One region of the Shewanella sp. VB17 genome, then DNA from elsewhere that is predicted to be linked to it. Evidence: riboswitches for the same ligand, from Rfam matches in the RefSeq annotation. Region 1 holds a riboswitch; the other holds the start of a gene.

Region 1 (4,613 bases):
AGTAAAGGCCGATGATGGTCAAGCGCTACAATATCGATTGTTTAAACCAACCGGTTTTAGTGAAGATAAAAAATATCCGGTTGTTGTTAGGGTGTACGGAGGTCCCCACGCTCAGACTGTGGTGAACAGTTGGAGTGAGAGTGACTACTTTACTCAGTATCTATTACAACAGGGTTTTATTGTGTTTCAACTGGACAATCGCGGTTCTGCTAATCGTGGAACTAAATTTGAGCATGTGATTTATCATCATCTCGGTGAGGCTGAAGTCAGTGATCAGAAAGTTGGCGTTGATTATTTAAGAAGTTTACCTTATGTGGATGCTGATAATATTGCTCTTTATGGTCACAGTTATGGTGGATATATGGCATTAATGGGGATATTTAAAGCCCCTGATTATTTCAAAGCGGCGATTGCTGGCTCTGCAGTGACTGATTGGTCATTATATGATACTTATTATACTGAGCGTTATTTAGGCCATCCTGATAAAAATAACAAAGGCTACGAAGCCAGTAGTGTCATGCCTTATGCGAAGCATTATCAGTCAGGGTTGTTGATGTACCATGGCATGGCGGATGATAATGTGTTGTTCGAAAATAGCACAAAAATGTATAAAGTCTTGCAGGATGAGGGTAAGCTATTTCAGATGATCGATTATCCTGGATCTAAGCATTCCATGCGTGGTGAAAAAATAAGAACCCATCTATATCGTTCGCTGGCGGATTTTCTTGAAAGAGAGCTGAAGTAATTTTACAGGGGATAATAACTAAAAAGCCAGTCATTAGACTGGCTTTTATCCGTAAAGAGCATAAGCGTGAGCTTTACGCCACTTCTAAATTACCACAAAAACGGTAACCTTCACCATGGATCGTTGCGATGATCTCAGGTGTATCAGATAAGCTTTCGAAATGCTTACGAATGCGACGTATTGTTACGTCCACTGTACGATCGTGTGGTTTAAGTTCACGACCTGTCATTTTCATAAGAAGATCGGCACGGCTTAATATTTTGCCTGGGTTTTCAACAAAATGCAGCATCGCGCGAAATTCACTACGTGGCAGTTTATATGACTCGCCTTGTGGACTAACTAAAGAACGGCTGTTTATCTCAAGACTCCAACCATTGAAACGATAATATTCAACAGTACTTTTTTCTTCAGACTCAATACCTGTGCTATTAACGCGAGTTAATAAGTTACGAGCACGGATTGTTAGTTCACGTGGATTGAAAGGTTTAGTGATGTAATCATCAGCACCTATCTCTAGACCTAGAATCTTGTCAACTTCGTTATCTCTGCCTGTTAGGAAAATAAGACCGATATTGTTTATTTCACGAAGTTCACGTGCTAACAAAAGACCATTTTTACCAGGAAGATTAATGTCCATAACGACTAAGTTAATCTTGTTTTCCTGCATGGCTTTATGCATTTCAGCGCCATCATTGGCTTCAGTTACCACATATCCTTCGGCTTCGAAAATACTTCGTAGTGTGTTCCGGGTAACGGCTTCATCTTCTACGATCAGAATGTGCGGATTTTGCATATTAATTTACCTAATTTATTCAATTCTGTTCTGTTCTAAAAGCGTACGTGACTTGTAACGCTCGAGCTCGTCATGATGACTATTTACTGTGCTAGTAAGTGCTTCCAAATCTGGACTGATATATAACAATACACTTCTACTAGCTAACGCATGCGCTCCTCATTCAATAGAAGCGCGGACTACATTCACTTCGATTAATAATAGTGGAATTTAGTTCCCCACGATAATAAATAAAAATAAAAATTAAATGCGAAATGTTATTTGGTTCACATCTTTATGCAGTCAAACTGACTGATTCTTTATCAGTGTTAGATACTAGGCTAACAAAAAAGTCACTATATTTTAGCAATGACCAGTGAACCAAGTATAGCTATTGTACTCGTTTTAGGCATTTGTTAACAAATGAAATGTTAACAAATAAACTCTTTGCCGTGATCTGTGTCACATTTGTTTTTCTAACTTATTGATTTTAAATAAAAGTGAAAATTCAAAAAGAGTGACCTAGATCACAAAAAACAAGCTTCCACTTCGACTGAACACAATATTATTGAAGATAACAGGGAGATATGATGTCAATGAGCGTGTTGATTAACCGCTTTTATGAGGGTTATCAAGATACACGTTTGCAGCTCAATTGTACGCTTTTTGCTGAACTGCTGTTTGCTATCATTACTACGCATTGCCCATGAGGGCTGTTTCTTTGTGTATGCCAACATCGTCTTTTTGATAGGAAGCTTCAATAATAGTGCTGTAAAACGGTAACGACCTTATCGTTGACTGGTAGGCGAATCTTTAATGATGATTATTTATTTAGTCATTGACTTGTTTACTCTGAATTTGATACTTTTCTAATGTTAACCATGTTTGTTTTTATACGGCAAGGTAATGTGCAGAAGAGGAGCGTTAGCTAGGTAGTAAGCTGTAGGAGTCCAAACTCTAATGATGGCTTATGAGGGAGATTAACGCCGAGGTATTGATGTTTTTTGGTATAACACAATATCGGTCGATTAGGCTGAATCCAATCGATTGTCACCGTTTTATTGGTGGAGAGCTTCTGGTGATGATATCTGTTTCCCTTCTATGGGGTGCGTAATCTTTGCACCAGGCTCTTCGAACGTAGTGTGTTCGGAGCGTGATAATGTTAATGTTCAAAAATAATTTTTCTTACCTGTGTCTACTTCCTGTGGAGGCAGTTTAATGTCCTTAATTGTTGCCAAGTTTGGCGGTACATCGGTTGCCGATCACAGTGCCATGAGTCGCTGTGCCGATATTATTATCGCGAACCCCAATACTCGCGTTGTGGTAGTGAGTGCATCTAGCGGTGTGACAAATTTACTTGTTGAGTTAACTCAAGAAAATATCAGTGATGAACGTAGTAAACAGCTCATTAAGCAAATTGCTCATATTCAATATAAAATTTTAGACGATCTTGGCAATCCGCAGGAAGTGGCAGCCAGATTGGATGCCGTGTTAAGCCGTATTACCTCCTTAAGTGAATCGTTAAATTGCCATAGAAGCAAAGCGACGATAGATGAACTATTAGCTCAAGGAGAGCAATGCTCGTCAGCCCTTTTTGCTGCAGTATTGAGAGAGAAAGGTAACACAGCGAGTGCCTTCGATGTGCGTCAGATCATGCGTACCGATAGCCATTTTGGGCGTGCTGAACCCCAAATTGCAACCATTGCTCATCTTGCAACCGAACATCTTGCTCCTTTACTTACTTCACAAATTATTGTTACTCAAGGGTTTATTGGTGCCGATGAGTTAGGTGCAACGACTACGTTAGGGCGTGGTGGCAGTGATTATTCTGCGGCATTACTAGCAGAAGCACTCAAAGCTACAGCGGTGGAAATTTGGACTGATGTGGCAGGTATTTATACTACCGATCCTCGTCTTGCGCCTGAGGCGAGACCGATTGCTGAGATCAGTTTTAACGAAGCGGCTGAGATGGCGACGTTTGGGGCTAAAGTATTACACCCTGCCACTATTTTACCTGCGGTAAGACAAAAAATTCAGGTATTTGTTGGATCAAGTTGGGAGCCTGAACGTGGCGGGACTTGGATACGTCATCAAGTTGAAGATGTTCCTGTGTATCGAGCCGTTGCTGTTCGTCGAGATCAAACTTTACTCAATCTTCATAGTTTGCAGATGCTCCACGCTCAAGGTTTTCTTGCCGAAACTTTCGCCACTCTTGCGCGGCATAAAATCAGTGTCGATTTGATCACGACTTCAGAGGTTAATGTTTCTTTAACGTTAGATAAAACCGGATCCGATTCAGCTGGCAATGGTTTATTGAGTGAAGCGCTGTTACAAGAATTGTCGCAACATTGTCGAGTGAGAGTTGAAGACGGTTTGGCTTTAATTGCCATTGTTGGCAATAGAATTGCTTCTACAGCTGGGGTTTGTCGCCGTGTGTTTGAGGTGCTAGAACCTCATAATGTGAGGATGATATGCCAAGGGGCCAGCCCACATAATTTATGTGTATTGGTGGCGGAAGCTGAAGCGGCTCAAGTGGTCAGCGCATTGCATAAAAACCTATTTGAAACTGAATGACATTAAAGGATAGATAATGCGTGTTTTCCAAGAGTCGTTAAAAATAGGCGAGCTGGCGACAGGTCAAGACCTAACTATACCGATATTTAAGCTTAAAGCTTTGCATGCAAGTGGGCCGAGTGTATATATTCAGGCCAATGTTCATGGGGCAGAAGTGCAGGGAAATGCGGTTATCTATCAGCTCATGAAGCGACTTGAACAATACAATATTTGCGGTGATATTACCTTGGTTCCTTTGGCTAACCCCCTAGGGATTAATCAAAAAAGTGGTGAGTTTACCTTAGGCCGTTTCGATCCTATCACTGGGGTCAATTGGAATCGTGAATATTTAGCACATGATATCGATCTTGTGGATTGGTATCAGAACAATAAAACACTTAACGATACTGATTTAATTCACGCCTATAAAAAATGTTTGCTCGAGTCGTGTCAATCACGTTTACAAAGTGAGTGGGGGATCACTACCGGTCATCAGCAAGCGGTTATGTTGCAATCGATGGCCCACCAAGCCGATATTGTGTT
Region 2 (4,613 bases), 710 kb from region 1:
AACAGTTTAAAAGAAATATTCCTTAGAATCATAGCACAAAACATACCGTGATTGCCATCTGCGTAACTGAATAAAAGTTATTTTACTGTGTTCTGAAGCGGTGTCTGCCCCCATGATTGCATAGGCTATTAGATTACATGGAATCAGTCTTACCAGACATCAGACAGCTTTCTCAACTTAACAATATTAACACCAGAAAATGGTTGCTCTAAGGCTATTTCAATGATGAACAGACACCCCAGCTTATCGAGCACCTTACCGACTATTGGAGTTACTTTAAACGGTAAGATTAATGGCCATGTTCAAATACTCAAATCTGCACCTTGAGGTCCTTTGGGTATAGATTTTGTATGAATCACCAAAGGCACAAGAGCAATGGGATTACCCGCTATGCTTTGCCCTAAATTCGCGACTAAGAAAGCGTTACGCTAAACTCACTAATCCCATAAGCATTCACGAAAATGTTTACGGCACACTGAGTCATAACGTTCATTACCACCAATAGCTACTTGCTCACCATCACGCATAGCCTTACCTTCTTCGTCAAGACGAAGCACCATATTCGCTTTTCGACCACAGTGACAAATGGTCTTTAGCTCAACCAACTTATCAGCCCAGGCTAATAAATACTGACTGCCACTAAAAAGTTCACCTTGAAAATCAGTTTTAAGCCCATAACAAAGCACTGGGATATTCAAATTATCAACCACATGAGTCAGTTGTTTAACTTGCTCTTTACTGAGAAATTGAGACTCATCAATTAATATACAATGCATCGTCTCTGCTTTATTAGCATCTTCAATCATAATGGCAATATTATCGTCACAGCCAAACATGCATGCCTCAGTTTCAATCCCTATTCTGGATGCGACTTTTCCCACTCCATATCTATCATCAATAGAGGCTGTCATCACTAAAGTATTCATACCACGCTCGCGATAATTATAAGATGACTGAAGTAAAGAAGTCGATTTACCGGCATTCATGGCCGAATAGTAAAAATAAAGTTGTGCCAAGTCGATATTCTCTCATTAAATAATTTCTGTTAGCTTATCACCATTGATGCCAAAAGCTTATATCAAAGATAAAATGTCCCGTATCAAACAAAAAAGCCGCTTATAATAGCGGCTTTTTCTGGGGAGTACAGCTCAGTTTATACCGAAATGCGATTAACCTTAATTTTGAGGGCGATCACTGTTATCACGAGTAAGATACTGCAAGTCGCAAAACCGGCAATAACAGACTCGGTAAATCCAAGCACTGTGTAACCCACTAAACTAATAACAGCCACAATTAACGCATAAGGCAACTGAGTTACCACATGGTCAATATGATGGCAATTGGCTCCGGTAGACGATAAAATAGTGGTGTCAGAGATAGGCGAACAATGATCGCCAAACACAGCACCAGCTAATACAGCTGCCAGCATAGGTAACATCATATTAGTATGTGTTCCCATCGCCATATCTGCAGCGATGGGTAACATTATCCCAAATGTGCCCCAACTTGTTCCCGTTGAAAATGCCGTCAAACCAGCCAACATAAATAGTACCGCAGGAAGCAAAGCAAAAGGAATATTCCCTGTCGCTAAGCTCGCCATATACTTACCTGTTTCAAGTTGGCCAATCACACTTGCAATCGTCCAAGCAAATAACAAGATATAAATAGCGGGTAACATTGAGCGTGCCCCCTCAATAATCCCTTTCGCCATGTATGACTTATTTAGCCCTTGGCTTACCACTAACACCAAAGTTGATACCAAACCTACCGCAGCACCAAAGAATAAAGATGAAGCCACATCGGTATTTTCAAATGCACCAAGAAGGCTAAACGCTAAACCTTTAGCCTTAAGAGCATCACCGCCACTGCTGACCATAAAGTAAAAAGTAGCTGCTACCAGTACAGTGATAGGCAGAAACAACCCTAAAATTTTACCATTGTCAGCTTCAGGAAGATCTGAATTTGCCCCTGGTGGTAAACCTTTGGATTCATCATATAAGATACCTTTTTGCGCATTCAACTCATGTGTACGCATAGGGCCTATATCCAACCCTAGAAAAGCAACACATAGGAGTAATAATAGTGCGAATATCGCATAAAAGTTCATCGGGATCATCTGAATAAACACACTTAAATGACCTGAATCAGTAAATCCATGTGCTGTTAAAATCCCACCAATTAAGGCAATAATATATGCGCCCCAACTCGAAACCGGTGAAATAACACACACTGGCGCAGCGGTTGAATCAAGTAAATAAGCTAACTTACTACGAGAAATGTAATACCTATCCGTTAAAGGCCTCGCCACACTACCAACAACCAAACTGTTAAAGTAATCATCGATAAATACCACACAGCCTAAGAACATAGTTAATAATTTAGCATCACGCTTATTACGAATTTTTGTGCGTGCCCAGTCCGCAAAGGCTTTAGCTGAGCCACTGACAGTTATAAGTGCCGTGATCATCCCCAACAACACCAAAAAGCCTATTAGATAAAGGTTCCAACTGTTGAGACTACCATCATCCCAAAATAACCCCGCGATTTTTTCGGCTAAATACTGGCCTGAATTAATCACTGAAAAATCTGAAATCAATGTAGCACCAATAATAATACCAACCCCTAAAGAGAGCAGTACACGACGAGTAATAATTGCTAATAAAATTGCCACTACAGGAGGAAGCAATGAAAGTGCCGAATCGGCGTAACTTAAAGTTGTCATTTATATTTTTCTTCGTTTAAGTACGGAATGGAGAGCAACTGAACTGGTGGGATAATTAATATATATCGGGTACACCTATCGTATCAGTAGCGCTCCATAGTAATACCATATGTTAAAAGGTATAAAATCTTCTTGCCCTAAAAGACAAGAAATACTATGGCAGTGCTGCACCTATTCGATGTCAGCCCCAGCAGTAAACCGTGATGTGTATTACTACTTCGGCATTAAATCCTTTCATGATAGATAAACGGGCTCCCCCTACTATCACTACTGATATTTAATGCTCCTCTACATTCTCAGGACGTCATCTAACCTTGTTCCAAACGACGCGAAGGCCATAAAACCATAAACGGCTTTGGAGATCCTACCCCAAAGCTACTTGTTGTGATCTAAGTCACACTAATTCGAGTAAATTAAACCTTACTCAACTTAAGTTCAACACTAATGCGACACCTAAAACGGATTTAAACCAATTCAACCAGCTGGGGGACCACTTCAAACAGATCAGCCACTAGACCATAATCCGCAACTTGAAAAATAGGGGCTTCTGGATCTTTGTTAATCGCAACGATCACCTTAGAATTCTTCATTCCGGCAAGGTGCTGAATCGCACCAGAGATCCCAACAGCAATATAAAGATCTGGCGCCACTATTTTCCCCGTTTGGCCTACTTGAAGATCATTAGGCACAAAGCCGGCATCAACAGCGGCACGAGACGCACCCAACGCACCCCCAAGTTTATCAGCAAGCTGCTCTAAAATTGTAAAGTTTTCAGCACAGCCTAATCCACGACCACCAGAGACAATTATGGATGCAGCACCAAGATCTGGACGCACAGATTGAGTCAAACTTTGAGAAATAAAGGTTGATTGAGATTCAAAAATATTATCGATCGTAACCCTCGCCGCTGAGCCATCATTACTCACTTCATCAAAAGCACTACTACGTACTGTCATCACCTTCTTATCATCTAAGCTCTGCACCGTCGCCAACGCATTCCCCGCATAAATGGGTCTAACAAACGTATCTGTACTAACAACTTCAATCACTTCTGAAATTTGAGCCACATCTAATAACACCGACACCCTCGGCAATGTATCTTTACCATGACTGGAAGCCGCTGCGAGTATATGATCATAATCAGATGCAATGCTGACAATAAGCTCAGCAACATTATCTGCCATATGGCTAGCATAGGTAATATTATCAGCAACCAGTACTGTACTGACACCAGACAGTTTTTGAGTCGCTTCGACGACATTTCCGCACTCATACCCAACCACCAAGACATGGATATCATCACCAATCGCTTGAGCACAGGCAACGACTTTAGCCGTATCCAGTTTTAGATCACTATTATCATGTTCTGCTAACACTAAAATTGCCATTAAATCACCTTCGCTTCGTTTTTCAATTTTTCCACTAACTCAGCCACTGAATTCACCATAACACCTGATTGACGCTCAGATGGAGGTGACACTTTCAGAATACGTTGATGCAATTTCAAGCTAACACCTAAACTGTCAACAGACATAGTCTCTAACGGCTTACGTTTCGCTTTCATTATGTTAGGTAACTTAGCATAGCGAGGCTCATTTAAACGTAAATCAACAGTGACAACAGCAGGAAGTGGTAAGCTAAGACTCTGTAAGCCACCATCTATTTCACGAGTAACAGTAAGCACTTCACCTTCAAGTTTCACCTCTGATGCAAATGTGGCCTGAGGCATCTTTCCTAATGCTGCTAACATTTGACCTGTTTGATTGTTATCACCGTCAATAGATTGCTTACCAAGTAAAATGAGCTGGGCTTGCTCTTTTTTTTGTACACAATGGAGTAACTTAGCAATAGACAAGGGAACGAGCTCCTCATCAACTTCAACATGAATACC

What was found. A riboswitch is a leader RNA that binds a small molecule or an ion and turns the genes downstream of it on or off. The one in region 1 is predicted to bind lysine.
Region 2: another riboswitch for lysine. It lies ahead of HQQ94_RS16705 (Na+/H+ antiporter NhaC family protein); the one in region 1 lies ahead of lysC (lysine-sensitive aspartokinase 3).

What each region holds. Positions count from the first base shown of each region.
Region 1 is NZ_JABRVS010000001.1:4,592,075-4,596,687, reverse strand. Features, by position in the region: gene HQQ94_RS19795 (S9 family peptidase) at 1-745, shown strand, start outside; gene arcA (two-component system response regulator ArcA) at 819-1,538, opposite strand; lysine riboswitch at 2,424-2,600, shown strand; gene lysC (lysine-sensitive aspartokinase 3) at 2,736-4,091, shown strand; gene HQQ94_RS19780 (succinylglutamate desuccinylase/aspartoacylase family protein) at 4,108-4,613, shown strand, end outside.
Region 2 is NZ_JABRVS010000001.1:3,877,396-3,882,008, forward strand. Features, by position in the region: gene HQQ94_RS16700 (thymidine kinase) at 438-1,016, opposite strand; gene HQQ94_RS16705 (Na+/H+ antiporter NhaC family protein) at 1,154-2,722, opposite strand; lysine riboswitch at 2,802-3,021, opposite strand; gene HQQ94_RS16710 (electron transfer flavoprotein subunit alpha/FixB family protein) at 3,187-4,110, opposite strand; gene HQQ94_RS16715 (electron transfer flavoprotein subunit beta/FixA family protein) at 4,110-4,613, opposite strand, start outside.